Regions from separate parts of the Ruminococcus bovis genome, predicted to be linked through region 1. Evidence: predicted binding sites of a transcription regulator. Region 1 holds the regulator's gene; each other region holds the start of a gene.

Region 1 (5,097 bases):
AAGATAAAGACAGTAAAAAGCAGTGCGTTGATAAAAAAAGGTGATAGTGGTGGAATTGTACTTCCTAGTGGTGACTTGCATTGCGAAGGGGCTTTTGAAAATTGTTCATCATTAGAAAAAATTAATATTCCAAATGTAGAAGTCATTGGTAATAACTCATTTTACAATTGTAAAAACTTAAAAAGTATAAATAAGAATAACAGCCTTTCTAAACTGACTTATCTAGGTTCAGGTGTATTTGCAAAATGTGAAAAGTTAGAGAAGATTTCTTTGCCAAAGGTACAGCAACTAAAAATGACAAAGTATAAAGCAAGTGATTTACGGTTCTATAATGAACAACCAACTGACTTTTACTATGAGTGTATTAGTGATTTGCGTTCCTGTGACAGAGTTTATGGTACATTTGAAGGTTGTACAAGGTTAAAGAGCATTTCAGCTCCTAATGTTAAAACTGTAGGAGCAAGGACTTTTTATAGTTGTAAAAGCTTAAAGAAAATTTCTTTACCAAAGGTAACTACTCTAGGTTCATCTGCATTCTTTAATTGTATTAATTTAACATCAGTTAATATGCCAAAGTTGCGTAATCTGCAAACAACAAAATGGACACAATTTAAACTTCTAAATGAAGGAACAGAATATATTCCTAAAAAGGTTAAGAGAAAGTATTATTATCGTGGTACATTTGAAAAGTGTGTTAAACTAAAGAAAATAACATCATCTTCTTTAGCTAATGTTGGAAAGTATGATTTTAAAGATTGTACAAGACTGGAGAGTATTACTCTTGGCAAAAATCTAAAATCAATAGGGGATAGTGCATTTAATAACAACAGAAAGTTAAAGTCAGTAAACATAAAGTCAACAAAGTTGAGTAAAGTAGGAAAATCAGCATTTTCTAAAATTTATTCAAAAGCAAAGTTTACTGTGCCAAAGAGTAAACTAAAGAAATACAAAAAGCTAATTAAAAGTAATGGAAAAGCTCCAAAAAATGTAAAATTCATAGCTAAATAAACAAAGCCTCCTATAGTTATACTGTAGGAGGCTTTATGATTTAGATTTTAAGTATTATAATTACTAAATTACTATACAGTATTGACAAAAAATACAATATAAAATATAATTTTATGTATAAGATAGTGTATTTATAAAATAGTTTTTGCCACTTAGAAGGTGATTTTATGAAAAAATTAATTAGCTTATTTTTAGTATTTATGTTATTGGTTACTGTTGTTCCGTTTAATGTATTAGCTGATACTGATGAGATAGAGATTAATGTTTATAGTAAGATCTTTAAAGCATTTTATAATAAAACTACCAATACCCTAACAATTACCGGTAAAGGTTTTTTTGATAGTGGAGTTTCTTCTAGTGATTATAATAATGGAAATCCATTTTATTGGGATGAAATTGCATTAGATAATACAAAAACAATTGTTATTTCTGAGGGTATTACAGGCATTGATGACTTTACCTTTATTGGTTTTCAAAATGTTGAAACATTGATTCTTCCAAATTCAATGAAACATATTGGAAAATGTGCTTTCTTTGATTTGATAAAATTAAAAAGTATTCAAGGTGGTAAAAATGTAACACAAATTGACGGTGGTGCATTTATGAATTGTAAAAATCTAAAAAATATTTCTTTTCCAAATTTGCAAAAGCTAGATGATAATGAGGTTAAATTATTTTCCCATTATAATGGTTTTGAGGATGGGACAGATGTTTGTCTTATTGGTGATTACTATAGTCCTTGGGTTTATGTAGGTGCGTTTATGCATTGTCAAAACTTAGAAAATGTTTACATACCTAAAGTAAAAAAATTAGGTGACAGAACATTCTTTGACTGTCAAAAGTTAAAGACAATCAATAAGAATAATATACTAAATAATGTTACAAGTTTGGGTGTGTCAGTATTTCATAATTGTAAAAGCTTGAAGAATATTTCATTACCTAATATTACCACATTGAATAGTGGTAGGGTTGTAGATGAAGATACTCTAAATGGTAAAAAGTCTTTTATTGAGGGTACATTTAGCAACTGTTATTCACTTGAAAGTGTCAATATTCCAAAGGCAAAAGTTATAGGTGCAGATACGTTTTATCAATGTAAAAAATTGAAGAAAATAAATGCAAATAACAAACTTAATAATGTAACTTATCTTGGTGCAGGAGCATTTGCAAAATGTGAAAGTTTGGAAACTATCACATTGCCAAAAGTTGATGGATTGTATATGCTGAAATGGGCAGAACATGATGTTACCGATATTACAAAAAATAGTGCCGGTCACTATTACGGTGAATTTGAATCACACTTTTTAGGATATAAATATCATGGTACATTTGAAGGTTGTACAAGGTTAAAGAGCATTTCAGTTCCTAATGTAAAAACTGTAGGAGCAAGAACATTTTATAGTTGTAAAAGTTTAAAGAAAATATCGTTGCCTAAGGTAAAAGAACTTGGTTCATCTGCGTTCTTTAACTGCATAAACTTGTCAACGGTAGATATTCCTAAATTAAAAAAATTACATTCTTCTGCTTGGAAAGTATATAAACAAAATCCTAATAAAAAGTATACTTTAATTGAAACACCGTATTATCGTGGTACATTTGAAAAGTGCGTTAAGCTGAAAAAAATAACATCATCTTCTTTAACTAATGTTGGAAAATATGATTTTAAAGATTGTACAAGACTAGAGAGTATCACTCTAGGCAAAAATCTAAAATCAATAGGGGATAGTGCATTTAATAACAACAGAAAGTTAAAGTCAGTAAACATAAAATCAACAAAGTTGAGTAAAGTAGGAAAATCAGCGTTTTCAAAAATTTATTCAAAAGCAAAGTTTACTGTGCCAAAGAGTAAACTAAAGAAATACAAAAAGCTAATTAAAAGTAATGGAAAAGCTCCTAAAAATGTAAAATTCATAGCTAAATAAACAAAGCCTCCTATAGTAGTACTGTAGGAGGCTTTATGTTGCAGAAAAATAGGGCAGAAAGTAAAATTTCTGCCCTAATAATTATTCTTCAGTTTTTTCTTCTGATTTTAATTTTTCGTTCATTCTATATGAGAGAGTCATTAAGCTATCTGTCATATGAACATTCTCAACAACAGTATCACTGTATTTTCTGGCAATATCAAAGTGAGAGAAATTCCAATATGCCTTAATTCCACAGTTGTAAAGTCTGTCAATAATAGTTGCAACACTTTGTCTCGGAATACATAGCATAGCTATTGAAATATCATTGTTCTTGATAAATTCATCAACTTGTGACTCAGGCATAACCTCAATATCATTAATCTTTGTACCGATAATATTAGGGTTAGTCTCAAAGATACCCTTAATGTTAAAGCCTCTTTCAGCAAAGTTAATGTGAAGTGCAACTGCTTTACCAAGGTTACCTGCACCAAGAATAATAGCATTGTTTACCTTGTTAAGTCCAAGTATGTTTTCCATTTCACTTTTTAGATATGAGATACTGTATCCATAACCTTGCTGACCAAAACCACCAAAGCAGTTAAAGTCCTGTCTAATCTGACTGGCAGTAACATTCATCAGTTCAGCAAGTTTACCTGAGCTTATTCTCTGCTCTCCGTTATCAGCAAGTTCCGAGATAAATCTGTAATATCTAGGAAGTCTTCTGATAACAGACATAGAAATCTTATTACTTTTTGGCACTACTAATGCCACCTTTCAATTAAAGAATTGCCTTTAGTCTTTCGTTAACAGCAACAAGGAATTCCTCTGTGTTTACTTTCTTCTTGTTTTCAAGAGTAGATAGTAGATAAAGGTCACCTGTCATTACACCGTCTTCAATAGTTGTGATTGTAGCTTTTTCAAGCTTATCAGCAAAGTCACATAGTTCCGGAATAGAGTCCAGTTCGCCTCTCTTGCGTAATGCACCGGTCCAAGCAAATAGTGTAGCAACACTATTTGTTGATGTTTCTTCACCCTTTAGGTGCTTGTAGTAGTGACGCTGAACTGTACCGTGAGCTGCTTCATATTCATAAATACCTTCTGGAGAAACAAGAACAGATGTCATCATAGCAAGTGAACCGAATGCAGTAGCAATCATATCACTCATAACATCACCGTCATAGTTCTTACAAGCCCAAATGTAGCCACCTTCTGAACGGATAACTCTTGCAACAGCATCATCAATTAGTGTGTAGAAGTATTCAATACCTGCTTCTTCAAACTTATCTTTGTATTCATTGTCGAAGATTTCCTGGAAAATATCCTTAAATGTATGGTCATACTTTTTGCTGATTGTATCCTTAGTAGCAAACCAAATGTCTTGCTTTAGGTCAAGTGCATAGTTGAAACATGCTCTTGCAAAAGAAGAAATTGAGCTGTCAAGGTTGTGCATACCCTGAATAACACCGTCACCCTTAAAGTCGTGAATTAGTGAAGTTTCAGTTGTGCCGTCAGGCTTAGTAACAAGAAGTTCAGCCTTTGAACCACCCTTAACAACCATTTCAGTATTCTTATAAACATCACCGTAAGCATGTCTTGCAATAGTGATTGGCTTTTTCCATGTTGGAATATATGGTGTGATACCCTTAACAATAATAGGTGAACGGAATACTGTACCGTCAAGAATTGCTCTGATTGTACCGTTAGGTGACTTCCACATTTCCTTTAGGTCATATTCTGTCATTCTTGCAGCATTAGGTGTGATTGTAGCACACTTAACTGCAACACCGTATTTCTTAGTTGCTTCTGCTGAGTCAACAGTTACCTGGTCGTTAGTAGCATTTCTGTTTTCAAGACCTAGGTCATAGTATTCTGTCTTTAGGTCAACATATGGAGTGATAAGAATATCCTTAATCATTTTCCAAATGATTCTTGTCATTTCGTCGCCATCCATCTCAACTAATGGAGTGGTCATAGGAATTTTAGCCATAGTAATTCTCCTTCTTATGTATTTATTTATAGTTTAATGAAAACCTATCTTCATTAGAAAATAGGTTTTCAATATGTACAATTAGCCGTTTTCTTTTGTGTAGTTTAGTAGACCACCGGCAATAATAATTGCCTTTGTTCTATCTGTTAGTTCACACTTAGCCATAATTTCTTCACCGGTAGTTTTGTTAACAACCTT
Region 2 (5,097 bases), 1.0 Mb from region 1:
AAGAAATTGACAGAATAAAAGCACAACTAGTGCCACCGGAAGAAGAAAATCACGACTTAAGATTTAAGTTCCATGTAAATGAAGAAAGTGGCAATGATGTTGTAATGTGCAAAGACCTTGAAAAGTCTTTTGGCAATAATCATCTTTTCAGTAACCTTTCATTCCATATCAGAAAAGGTGAAAAGGTTGTTATTATGGGTGGCAACGGTATTGGCAAAACCACTTTATTTAAAATGTTATTGGGTAGGGAAATGCCTGATAGTGGTTATATTGACTATGGTACAGGTGTAAAGATTGGTTATTTTGACCAAATGCAAGGCAACTTAAACCTAGAGAATGATGCCTATACAGAAGTTTACGATACTTTCCCTAATATGACAGAAACTGAAGTTAGAACTGCTTTAGGCAGATTTCGCTTTAGAGGTGATGAAGTATTTAAAAAGTTAAAGCTAATGTCCGGTGGTGAAAGGGCAAGAGTTAACTTGCTAAAACTTATGTTAAGTGGAGATAACTTCCTGTTACTTGACGAACCTACCAACCACCTAGATACTTTTTCAAGAGAAAGTCTTGAAAAAACTTTAAATGAATATGAAGGCACTTTGCTTGTAATCAGCCACGATAGATACTTTGTAAATAAAATTGCCGATAGAATTTTGTATATGACAGACAAAGGCTTTGTTGAGTATCTTGGAAACTACGATTACTTTATAGAAAGAACAAAGGACAATCCTGTTGATACACCTGAACTAAAGGTTAGAAACGATAAACCAAAGGTTAATGATTATAAAAAGGAAAAAGAAGAAAGAGCTAAGATTCGTAAAAAGCAAAATGACATTAAGAAAATTCAAGCCTTAATTGAAAAGCTTGATGAAGAAATTGCCCAAACAGAAAGTATGTTAGCTGATGAAAGTATCACTTCGGATTATGAGAAACTTATGGAATATACGGAAAAGCTAAACGAACTTCAAACTTCCCAAGAAGAAGCATTTATGAAGTGGGAAGAACTTGAGAATAGCTAATCTTTTTATTTAATAGGGGGTGTGGAGATGAACTTACTCCACTTAAAATACGCAATAGAAATTGAGAAAACTCAGTCTATTAACAAGGCTGCCGAGAATTTATATATGGGTCAACCTAACCTTTCCAGAGCAATTAAAGAACTTGAAAGGTCAATGGGTGTAAAGATTTTCCAAAGAACTTCCAAGGGTATGATTCCTACTCCTGAGGGTATTGAATTCCTAGGTTATGCAAAGAAAATTCTTGCACAGGTTGATCAGGTGGAAAATCTTTTTTCTAAGAATAAGAGAAACACTCAAAAGTTTTCAATTTCTGTTCCAAGGTCAAGCTACATTTCATCAGCATTTGTAAATTTCTGTAGCAAAATTGATGAAGATAAAAGAGCAGAAATTTATTATCAAGAAACCAACAACCAACAAGCAATTCGCAATATATTGGAAAATGACTTTAAAATGGGTATTGTACGATATGATGTGAATTATGAAGAAACATTTAAAAAGTACCTTGAAGAAAAGAAACTAGAGGCTAAGGATATTTTTCAATTTAAGTACAATATTGTTGTGTCAAAGAATGACCCATTAGCTTTAAAAAATAGTGTCACAACAGAAGATTTAAGCAATTATATTATTATAAGCCATGCCGATCCATATGTACCCTCATTACCGGCACATGATTTACAGAAAGAAGATATGGGTTATAATAATGAAAGACATATCTTTGTTTATGAAAGAGCAAGTCAGCTTGAATTGTTAAGTAAAGTGAAAAACACTTGTATGTTTGTATCCCCAATGCCAAAGCATTTGCTTAATATTTATGGCTTAAAAGAAATAAAATGCAGTGACAAGGTGGGAATGTACAAGGATGTGCTGATTTATCGAAAAAAACAAAAGTTAGATTCTTTCGATGAATTATTTATAAATGAGCTTGAAAATTCTATTAAGGAACATTAAAACTAAATAATAACCAAGAAATTGCCTATATTTTTCACGAAATATAGGCAATTATTTAGTTATATCATTTTTGATATATTGTTATGCATATTTTAGATTTTACTTGTATGATTAAATGTGTTAAAATTTTAACAAACCGTAGGAAAGCTACGGATTTATTTAAGAATTTAAGGAGATTCAGTTATGGCTAAGAATAGCAAGAACAATGCTAAAGCAACAGAAGAAAAAGCTGTTGTAACAGAAGTAAAAGATAGCAATATTGTAGATTCAGTAGAAGCACTAGAAGCAAAACTAGCACAGGTTAGAGAAGCACAGAAGAAATTCTCAGCATACACACAGGAACAGGTTGACAAGATCTTCAAGGCAGCAGCAATTGCAGCAAACCAGGCAAGAATTCCTCTGGCTAAACTGGCAGTAGAAGAAACAGGTATGGGCGTAGTAGAAGATAAGGTAATCAAGAACAACTACGCAGCAGAATATATTTACAACGCATACAAGAACACAAAGACTTGTGACATTATCGAAAGAGACGAAAGTTTCGGTACAATCAAGGTTGCAGAACCAATCGGTGTTGTAGGTGCAGTTATCCCAACAACAAACCCAACATCAACAGCAATCTTTAAGACACTTATCTCTCTAAAGACAAGAAATGGTATCATCATTTCCCCTCACCCAAGAGCAAAGAAAAGCACAATCGCAGCAGCAAAGGTTGTTCTAGATGCAGCTGTTAAGGCAGGTGCTCCAGAAAACATCATCGGTTGGATTGATATTCCTTCTCTTGATATGACAAACCTACTAATGAAAGAATCAGACATTATCCTAGCAACAGGTGGTCCTGGTATGGTTAAGGCTGCTTATTCAAGTGGTAAGCCTGCTCTAGGTGTTGGTGCAGGTAATACTCCTGCTATCATTGATAGCTCAGCAGACATCCTACTAGCTGTATCTTCAATCATCCACTCAAAGACATTTGATAACGGTATGATTTGTGCATCAGAACAGTCAGTAATCGTTGTTAAGGATATTTATGAAAAGGTTAAGAAGGAATTCCAGTACAGAGGCTGTTACTTCCTAAACCCTGAAGAAACAGAAAAGGTAAGAAAGACAATCATCATCAACGGTGCTCTAAATGCTAAGATTGTTGGTCAGTCAGCTCACACAATCGCTGCTCTAGCAGGTGTTGATGTTCCTGTTGATACAAAGGTTATCATCGGTGAAGTTGAAAGCGTTGACATTGCAGAAGAATTCGCTCACGAAAAGCTTTCTCCTGTTCTAGCTTTCTATAAGGCAGAAGATTTTGAAGATGCTCTAAATAAGGCAGAACACCTAATCGCTGATGGTGGTTACGGTCATACATCTTCTCTATACTGTAACGCAGTAACAGAAAAGGATAAGATTGATACATTCGCAAACAGAATGAAGACATGTAGAATCCTTGTAAATACACCATCATCACACGGTGGTATCGGTGACCTATATAACTTCCAGCTAAAGCCTTCACTAACACTAGGTTGTGGCTCATGGGGTGGCAACTCAGTATCAGAAAATGTTGGCGTAAAGCACTTAATTAATATTAAGACAGTAGCAGAGAGAAGGGAAAATATGCTTTGGTTCAGAGCACCTGAAAAGGTATATATGAAGAAGGGCTGCCTACCAGTAGCACTACAGGAACTAAAAGATGTTATGGGTAAGAAGAGAGTATTTATCGTAACAGACCAGTTCCTATACAAGAATGGTTACACAAAGATTGTAACAGATAAGCTAGACGAAATGGGCATTGTTCATACAACATTCTTTGATGTTGCTCCAGACCCAACACTTGCTTGTGCTAAGGAAGGTGCAAAGCAGATGACAGCATTCGAACCTGATTGCATTATCGCAATCGGTGGTGGTTCAGCAATGGATGCCGGTAAGATTATGTGGGTAATGTATGAACATCCTGAAGTAGACTTTATGGATATGGCTATGAGATATATCGACATCCGTAAGAGAGTTTACACATTCCCTGAAATGGGTAAGAAGGCTTACTTCATTGCAGTTCCAACATCAGCAGGTACAGGTTCAGAAGTAACTCCATTCGCAGTTATCACAGACGAAAAGAGTGGTATTAAGTACCCTCTAGCTGACTATCAGCTACTACCAAAGATGGCTATTGTTGATACAGATATGCATATGACAGCTCCTAAGGGTCTAACAGCTGCATCAGGTGTTGACGCACTAACACATGCTCTAGAAGCTTATGCATCAATTATGGCAACAGATTATTCAGACGGTCTAGCTCTAAAGGCTGCAAAGACAATCTTTGAATACCTACCAACATGTTACGATAACGGTCCTAACGAACCGGTAGCAAGAGAAAAGATGGCTAACGCAGCTACAATGGCAGGTATGGCATTCGCAAATGCATTCCTAGGTGTATGTCACTCAATGGCTCATAAGCTAGGTGCTTACCATCACCTACCACACGGTATTGCAAATGCTCTACTAATCGACCTAGTAATCAGATTCAATGCTGCAGAATGCCCAAGAAAGATGGGTACATTCAGCCAGTATGCTTACCCACACACAATGAGAAGATATGCTGAATTCGGTGAATACCTAGGCGTAAAGGGTAAGACAGATGAAGAAAAGGTAGAAAACCTAATCAAGATGATTGACGAGCTAAAGGAAAGAGTTGGCATTAAGAAGACAATCAAGGATTACGGCATTGAAGAAGATAAGTTCCTAGAAACACTAGACAGTATGTGTGAAGATGCATTTGATGACCAGTGTACAGGTGCTAACCCAAGATACCCATTAATCTCAGAAATTAAGGAAATGTATCTAAAGGCTTACTATGGTGAATAATTAACAATAGTTAATTAACATAGTGAAATAAAATTAATGTGCAAACTAAAGTGAAACTGATAATAAGTTCTGTTTTGTGTGTCTTTAATAGAATAACATTGTTGTCAGTTCGCTTTAGTGTTGTACTTGAATATGATGCAAGTTTAAATGTATTTGTCCCTAGATTATATTAGTCCTAGAAAATATATTTTAAATTTTGCAAAATAAAAATATTGGTTTCCGTAAACCAATAAATAAAAGTCTAAAAGAAGAACAATCTCAGTAAAAAGTTTCTATTAGATTTGTA
Region 3 (5,097 bases), 1.2 Mb from region 1:
GACATACTTAACCAAAACGGTTTATATACTGAAATAGCAAAAGAAGAAAAAGGCTTTTTGGCAATTGTAGACAGTGACAAAGACCTAAAAGTAGGAGAACAAGTTTTAGTAAAGGCAGATGTATTATGATAAAGAAAAGAATTATACCTTTCATAGTTGTTGCTTTACTGTTACTTACTTCTATCTCAACATTTACATATGTAATCAACAACTATAAAAGTCAAAACAAAAACACAGTTATCAGTATCCAAAATGTTGCCTCTCAAGGCAAAAGCAAAGCTACCATAAAGGATTATGAAAAACTGGTAAAACAATATGAGGACTTTAAGGACACTTCATTTTGTAGTGAACTTAGTACAACTACTGTAAATAACACAAAAATTACACCTGTACTGATAAATCACAACTACCTAAAGTACAATAACATTTCTTATACCGATGAGGGTATCACAAATGTTATGGAAAAAGGAAAAAGCAAAACTGCTGTAGTTAGCAAAACCTTCGGTAAAAAAATTGCTGAGGGCAAGTCACAGATAGGTAAAACCTTTATAATGAATGATGAAAGATACCGTATCACAGGTGTTTATGATGACAAAAAAGGTACTATTAATGACTTCTTCAAAGATAACAAAGAGAGAGTTTACATTAACTACACCAGCACAGATAACTATGAAAAAGAAAAGTTAACTGCAGTAAGTTGTGTTGATGGCAGTAACTCAAGAAGCCAATTTTACTTCTTAGGTTTTGATAATTTCCAAAAGGTTAACTTTGATGAAAAAAATTTAGCCGTAAATGATTTTACTGCAATTATTTCATTTATCTTAACTGTTATCACATCAGTTTATTTAATCAGATTATGGCTTAACAACCTAGGTTCAACTTATAGATTTATTAAAGAAAAACACAGTGAAAATTATTTAGGTAAATTCATAATAAACAACCTACCATCACTAATACTTAGATTAATAATTTTCTTAATTTTACCTTTAGCTATTTTTGTACTGTGCTACATAGCTTTAAAAGATTTCCACCTTGTATATAACTATATTGATAAGGAAAATCTATTTAGCATTTCACATATGTTAAATACATTGTCCTCTACTATACAGACAGAAACTTCAACATTAATGGGTGGCAATCCATACTTCTTAAATCTATATAACGGTACATTGGTTTTAGGTGTGATTTTCTTACCGATTATCCTACTACTGTTCTTCTTTACCTACTACCTGTTTAATCAAGTAGGAAAAGAAAGTAAAGGTGCTATGTACCTTATCACTACATCATTTATTGTAATCACAATTATTTCTTTAATTGTAGCTTTCGTAAGTGACAGTAGCTTTACATTCTTACAGATAATCTTCTTTATTACTGCATTATTTATTGCAAAATGTTTGAAAGATTATTTCATTAGAAAAGACTAAAATTTATCCCACAACTAAGTAAAAATAGTTGTGGGATTTTTTTATTTAAACATATATGATGCTGTATCAACCATTTCTTCCATTGCGTGAATAGCCTTGTTCATTTTCTTTTTCATAGGCTTTTTGATTTTGGTATTATCCATCATCTTTTCACCAATCATACCTACTGCAATACCGGACATTAAACCAACACAAATACCTTTCATCATTCCACCGTTATTCATTTAATCACCTCCTAAAAGTATTTTTACCTAAAGACAAAATTATATAAAAGTGAATGAAAACCAATTTAGGAATGTTGTACTATTTTTCAATTTAGTATATAATTAAGAATAGAGGTGATTATTTTGGCAACACTGAATATTGTACTGGTTGAACCGGAAATTCCACAAAATACAGGCAACATTGCTCGTACTTGTGCTGCAACAGGTGCAAGGCTACATCTTGTTAGGCCACTTGGCTTTCAGATTACAGACAAAACAGTAAAGAGAGCAGGTCTTGATTATTGGGATTTACTGGATATAACTTACTACGATAGTCTTGATGATTTTTTAGAGAAAACTAAAGGTGCAAAGTACTTTATGTACACCACTAAAGCACTGTATAAACATACAGAAGTAGAGTATCCCGACAACTGTTACTTGCTTTTTGGCAAGGAAACAAGAGGACTGCCTGAACATTTACTAATGGAACACAAAGAAAGTTGTGTTCGTATTCCTATGGTTAAAGATGCAAGAAGTCTGAACCTTAGCAACTCAGTTGCTATTGCTGCCTATGAAGTGCTGAGACAATGGGACTATCCGGCACTTCTCACCCATGGTCAGCTACACAGACATCATTGGGAATAATAAATATAATTTTCTTTTATTTTACATAAACTTAAGCATAATTTTATTATCCCAAAAATAACGAAAAAATATCTAAAAATTTCTGAAAAAAGTAGGGATAAAATCATTATATCTATTGAAACCATTACAAAATTGTTATATAATTAACTATATCTGGGAACAGATTTTAATAAGTAATTTATTTGAAAGGATGTTTAAATATGGGTTTAAACAAAGTTACAGTTGATGATGTAAATTACGCTGGCAAAAAAGTTCTTTGCCGTTGTGACTTTAACGTACCTCTAAAGGATGGCGTTATCACAAACGACAACAGAATTACAGCTGCTTTACCAACAATCAAAAAGATTATGAATGACGGTGGCAAGGTTATCCTTTGCTCTCACCTTGGTAAGCCAAAGAACGGTCCTGAAGAAAAGTTCTCTCTAGCACCTGTTGCTGTTAGACTTTCTGAACTACTAGGCAAGGAAGTTGTATTTGCTGCTGATGACGAAGTTGTTGGCGAAAATGCAAAGAACGCTGTTGCAAATATGAAGGACGGCGATGTTGTTCTACTACAGAACACAAGATTTAGAAAAGAAGAAACAAAGAATGAAGAACCATTCTCAACAGAACTAGCTTCACTAGCTGATTGTTTCGTTATGGATGCTTTCGGTTCAGCTCACAGAGCTCACTGCTCAACTGCCGGTGTTACAAAGCACATTAAAGATACTGCTGTTGGTTACCTAATGCAGAAGGAAATCGACTACCTAGGTAACGCAGTTGAAAACCCAGTAAGACCTTTCGTTGCTATCCTTGGTGGTGCAAAGGTTGCTGATAAGCTAAATGTTATCTCTAACCTACTAGAAAAGTGTGACACACTTATCATCGGTGGTGGTATGGCTTACACATTCCTAAAGGCTAAGGGTTATGAAGTTGGTCTTTCTCTTGTTGACGATAGCAAGATTGACTACTGTAAGGAAATGATGGAAAAGGCTGAAAAGCTAGGCAAGAAACTTCTTCTTCCTGTTGATACAACAATCGGTGACGGTTTCCCTGACCCAATTGATGCTCCAATCGAAGTTAAGGTTGTTCCTGCTACAGAAATTCCTGCTGATAAGGAAGGTCTTGACATCGGTACAGAAACTCAGAAGCTATTTGCTGATGCTGTTAAGTCTGCTAAGACAGTTGTATGGAACGGTCCTATGGGCGTATTTGAAAACCCAACTCTTGCAAAGGGTACAATCGCAGTTGCTAAGGCTCTTGCAGAAACAGACGCTACAACAATCATCGGTGGTGGCGACTCAGCTGCTGCTGTAATTCAGCTAGGTTTTGCTGACAAGATGAGCCACATCTCAACAGGTGGTGGTGCTTCTCTAGAATATCTAGAAGGCAAGGTTCTACCTGGTATTGATGTAATCGCTGACAAATAATTTTAGATTATAAAGGGGCAGACAACAGTCTGCCCTTACATAAATATTTTTAATATTTTATTTTGAAAGGAATTATTCATAATGGATAAGAGTAAAAGAAAGGCAATTATTGCCGGTAACTGGAAAATGAACAAAACTCCATCAGAAGCTAAGGCTCTACTAACAGAACTTGCTCCTATGGTTAAAGATGCTGACTGTGAAGTTATCGCTTGTGTACCATTCGTTGACCTAACAGTTGCACTAGAAGCTACAGAAGGCACAAACATTCAGATCGGTGCAGAAAACTGTCACTGGGAAGAAAGTGGTGCTTTCACAGGCGAAATCTCAGCTCAGATGTTAGCTGAAATGGGTGTTCCTTATGTTGTTCTAGGTCATAGCGAAAGAAGACAGTACTTTGGCGAAACAGATGAAACTGTTAACAAGAGAACAAAGGCTGCTCTAGCTCATGGTCTAAAGCCAATCGTATGTGTTGGTGAACTTCTATGGGAAAGAGAATGTGACATTACTGAAGAAGTTATTGCAAGACAGATTAAGCTTGACCTATTCGGTGTTTCTGCTGAAGATGTTAAGAAGACTGTTATCGCTTACGAACCGGTATGGGCTATCGGTACAGGCAAGACTGCTACTGCTGATCAGGCTGAAGAAGTTTGTGCTTTCATTCGTGCAACACTTGCTAAGCTATATGGTCAGGAAGTTGCTGACGCAGTTACAATTCAGTACGGTGGTTCTATGAACGCAGGTAACTGTGAAGAACTACTTTCAAAGACTGATGTTGACGGTGGTCTAATCGGTGGTGCTTCTCTAGTTGCTGAAAAGTTCCAGCCAATCGTTGCTGCTGCATCTAAGTAATTTTGATTTAAATATAAGGAATTGATTATAATGAAAAAACCATTAATCCTAATGATTTTAGACGGTTTCGGTATTTCTCTTGACGCAGGTAACGCTATTGTTTCTGCTAAGACTCCAAACCTAGGCAAAATCTTTGGTGAAAACCCTATTACAAAAATCGGTGCATCAGGTATGGATGTTGGTCTTCCTGATGGTCAGATGGGTAACTCAGAAGTTGGTCATACAAACATTGGTGCCGGTAGAGTTGTATATCAGGAACTAACAAGAATCACTAAGTCTATTGAAGACGATGATTTCTTCCAGAATGAAGCTCTAACTAAGGCTATTGAAAATGCTAAGAACAATGATTCTTCACTACACCTAATGGGTCTGCTATCTAACGGTGGTGTTCACTCACACAACACTCACCTATACGGCCTACTTGAACTAGCTAAGAAGGCAGGTCTTAAGAAGGTTTATGTTCACGCATTCCTAGACGGTAGAGATGTTCCTCCATCATCTGCTAAGGACTTTGTTGTTGAATGTGAAGAAGAAATGGCTAAGATTGGCGTAGGTAAAATTGCTACT

Evidence for each region. Region 1 encodes Rex, which represses fermentation and respiration genes when NADH is low (regulators of the CRP and FNR family bind a similar motif). Its sites were predicted from a motif close to ATTGTTAANNNNTTAACAAT; they were not measured.
Region 2: adhE (bifunctional acetaldehyde-CoA/alcohol dehydrogenase) is a predicted target of Rex. The motif match lies at 2,084-2,103, and genes of this name have one in related genera.
Region 3: E5Z56_RS03580 (phosphoglycerate kinase) is a predicted target of Rex. The motif match lies at 2,404-2,423, and genes of this name have one in related genera.

What each region holds. Positions count from the first base shown of each region.
Region 1 is NZ_CP039381.1:1,905,478-1,910,574, forward strand. It holds gene E5Z56_RS08975 (leucine-rich repeat domain-containing protein) at 1-1,008, shown strand, start outside; gene E5Z56_RS08980 (leucine-rich repeat domain-containing protein) at 1,176-2,930, shown strand; gene E5Z56_RS08985 (redox-sensing transcriptional repressor Rex) at 3,012-3,671, opposite strand; gene E5Z56_RS08990 (NADP-dependent isocitrate dehydrogenase) at 3,691-4,899, opposite strand; gene E5Z56_RS08995 (aconitate hydratase) at 4,981-5,097, opposite strand, start outside.
Region 2 is NZ_CP039381.1:495,090-500,186, reverse strand. It holds gene E5Z56_RS02445 (ABC-F family ATP-binding cassette domain-containing protein) at 1-1,019, shown strand, start outside; gene E5Z56_RS02440 (LysR family transcriptional regulator) at 1,047-1,967, shown strand; gene adhE (bifunctional acetaldehyde-CoA/alcohol dehydrogenase) at 2,151-4,811, shown strand.
Region 3 is NZ_CP039381.1:739,666-744,762, forward strand. It holds gene E5Z56_RS03560 (hypothetical protein) at 1-129, shown strand, start outside; gene E5Z56_RS03565 (ABC transporter permease) at 126-1,424, shown strand; gene E5Z56_RS03570 (hypothetical protein) at 1,466-1,648, opposite strand; gene trmL (tRNA (uridine(34)/cytosine(34)/5-carboxymethylaminomethyluridine(34)-2'-O)-methyltransferase TrmL) at 1,772-2,272, shown strand; gene E5Z56_RS03580 (phosphoglycerate kinase) at 2,473-3,681, shown strand; gene tpiA (triose-phosphate isomerase) at 3,763-4,530, shown strand; gene gpmI (2,3-bisphosphoglycerate-independent phosphoglycerate mutase) at 4,561-5,097, shown strand, end outside.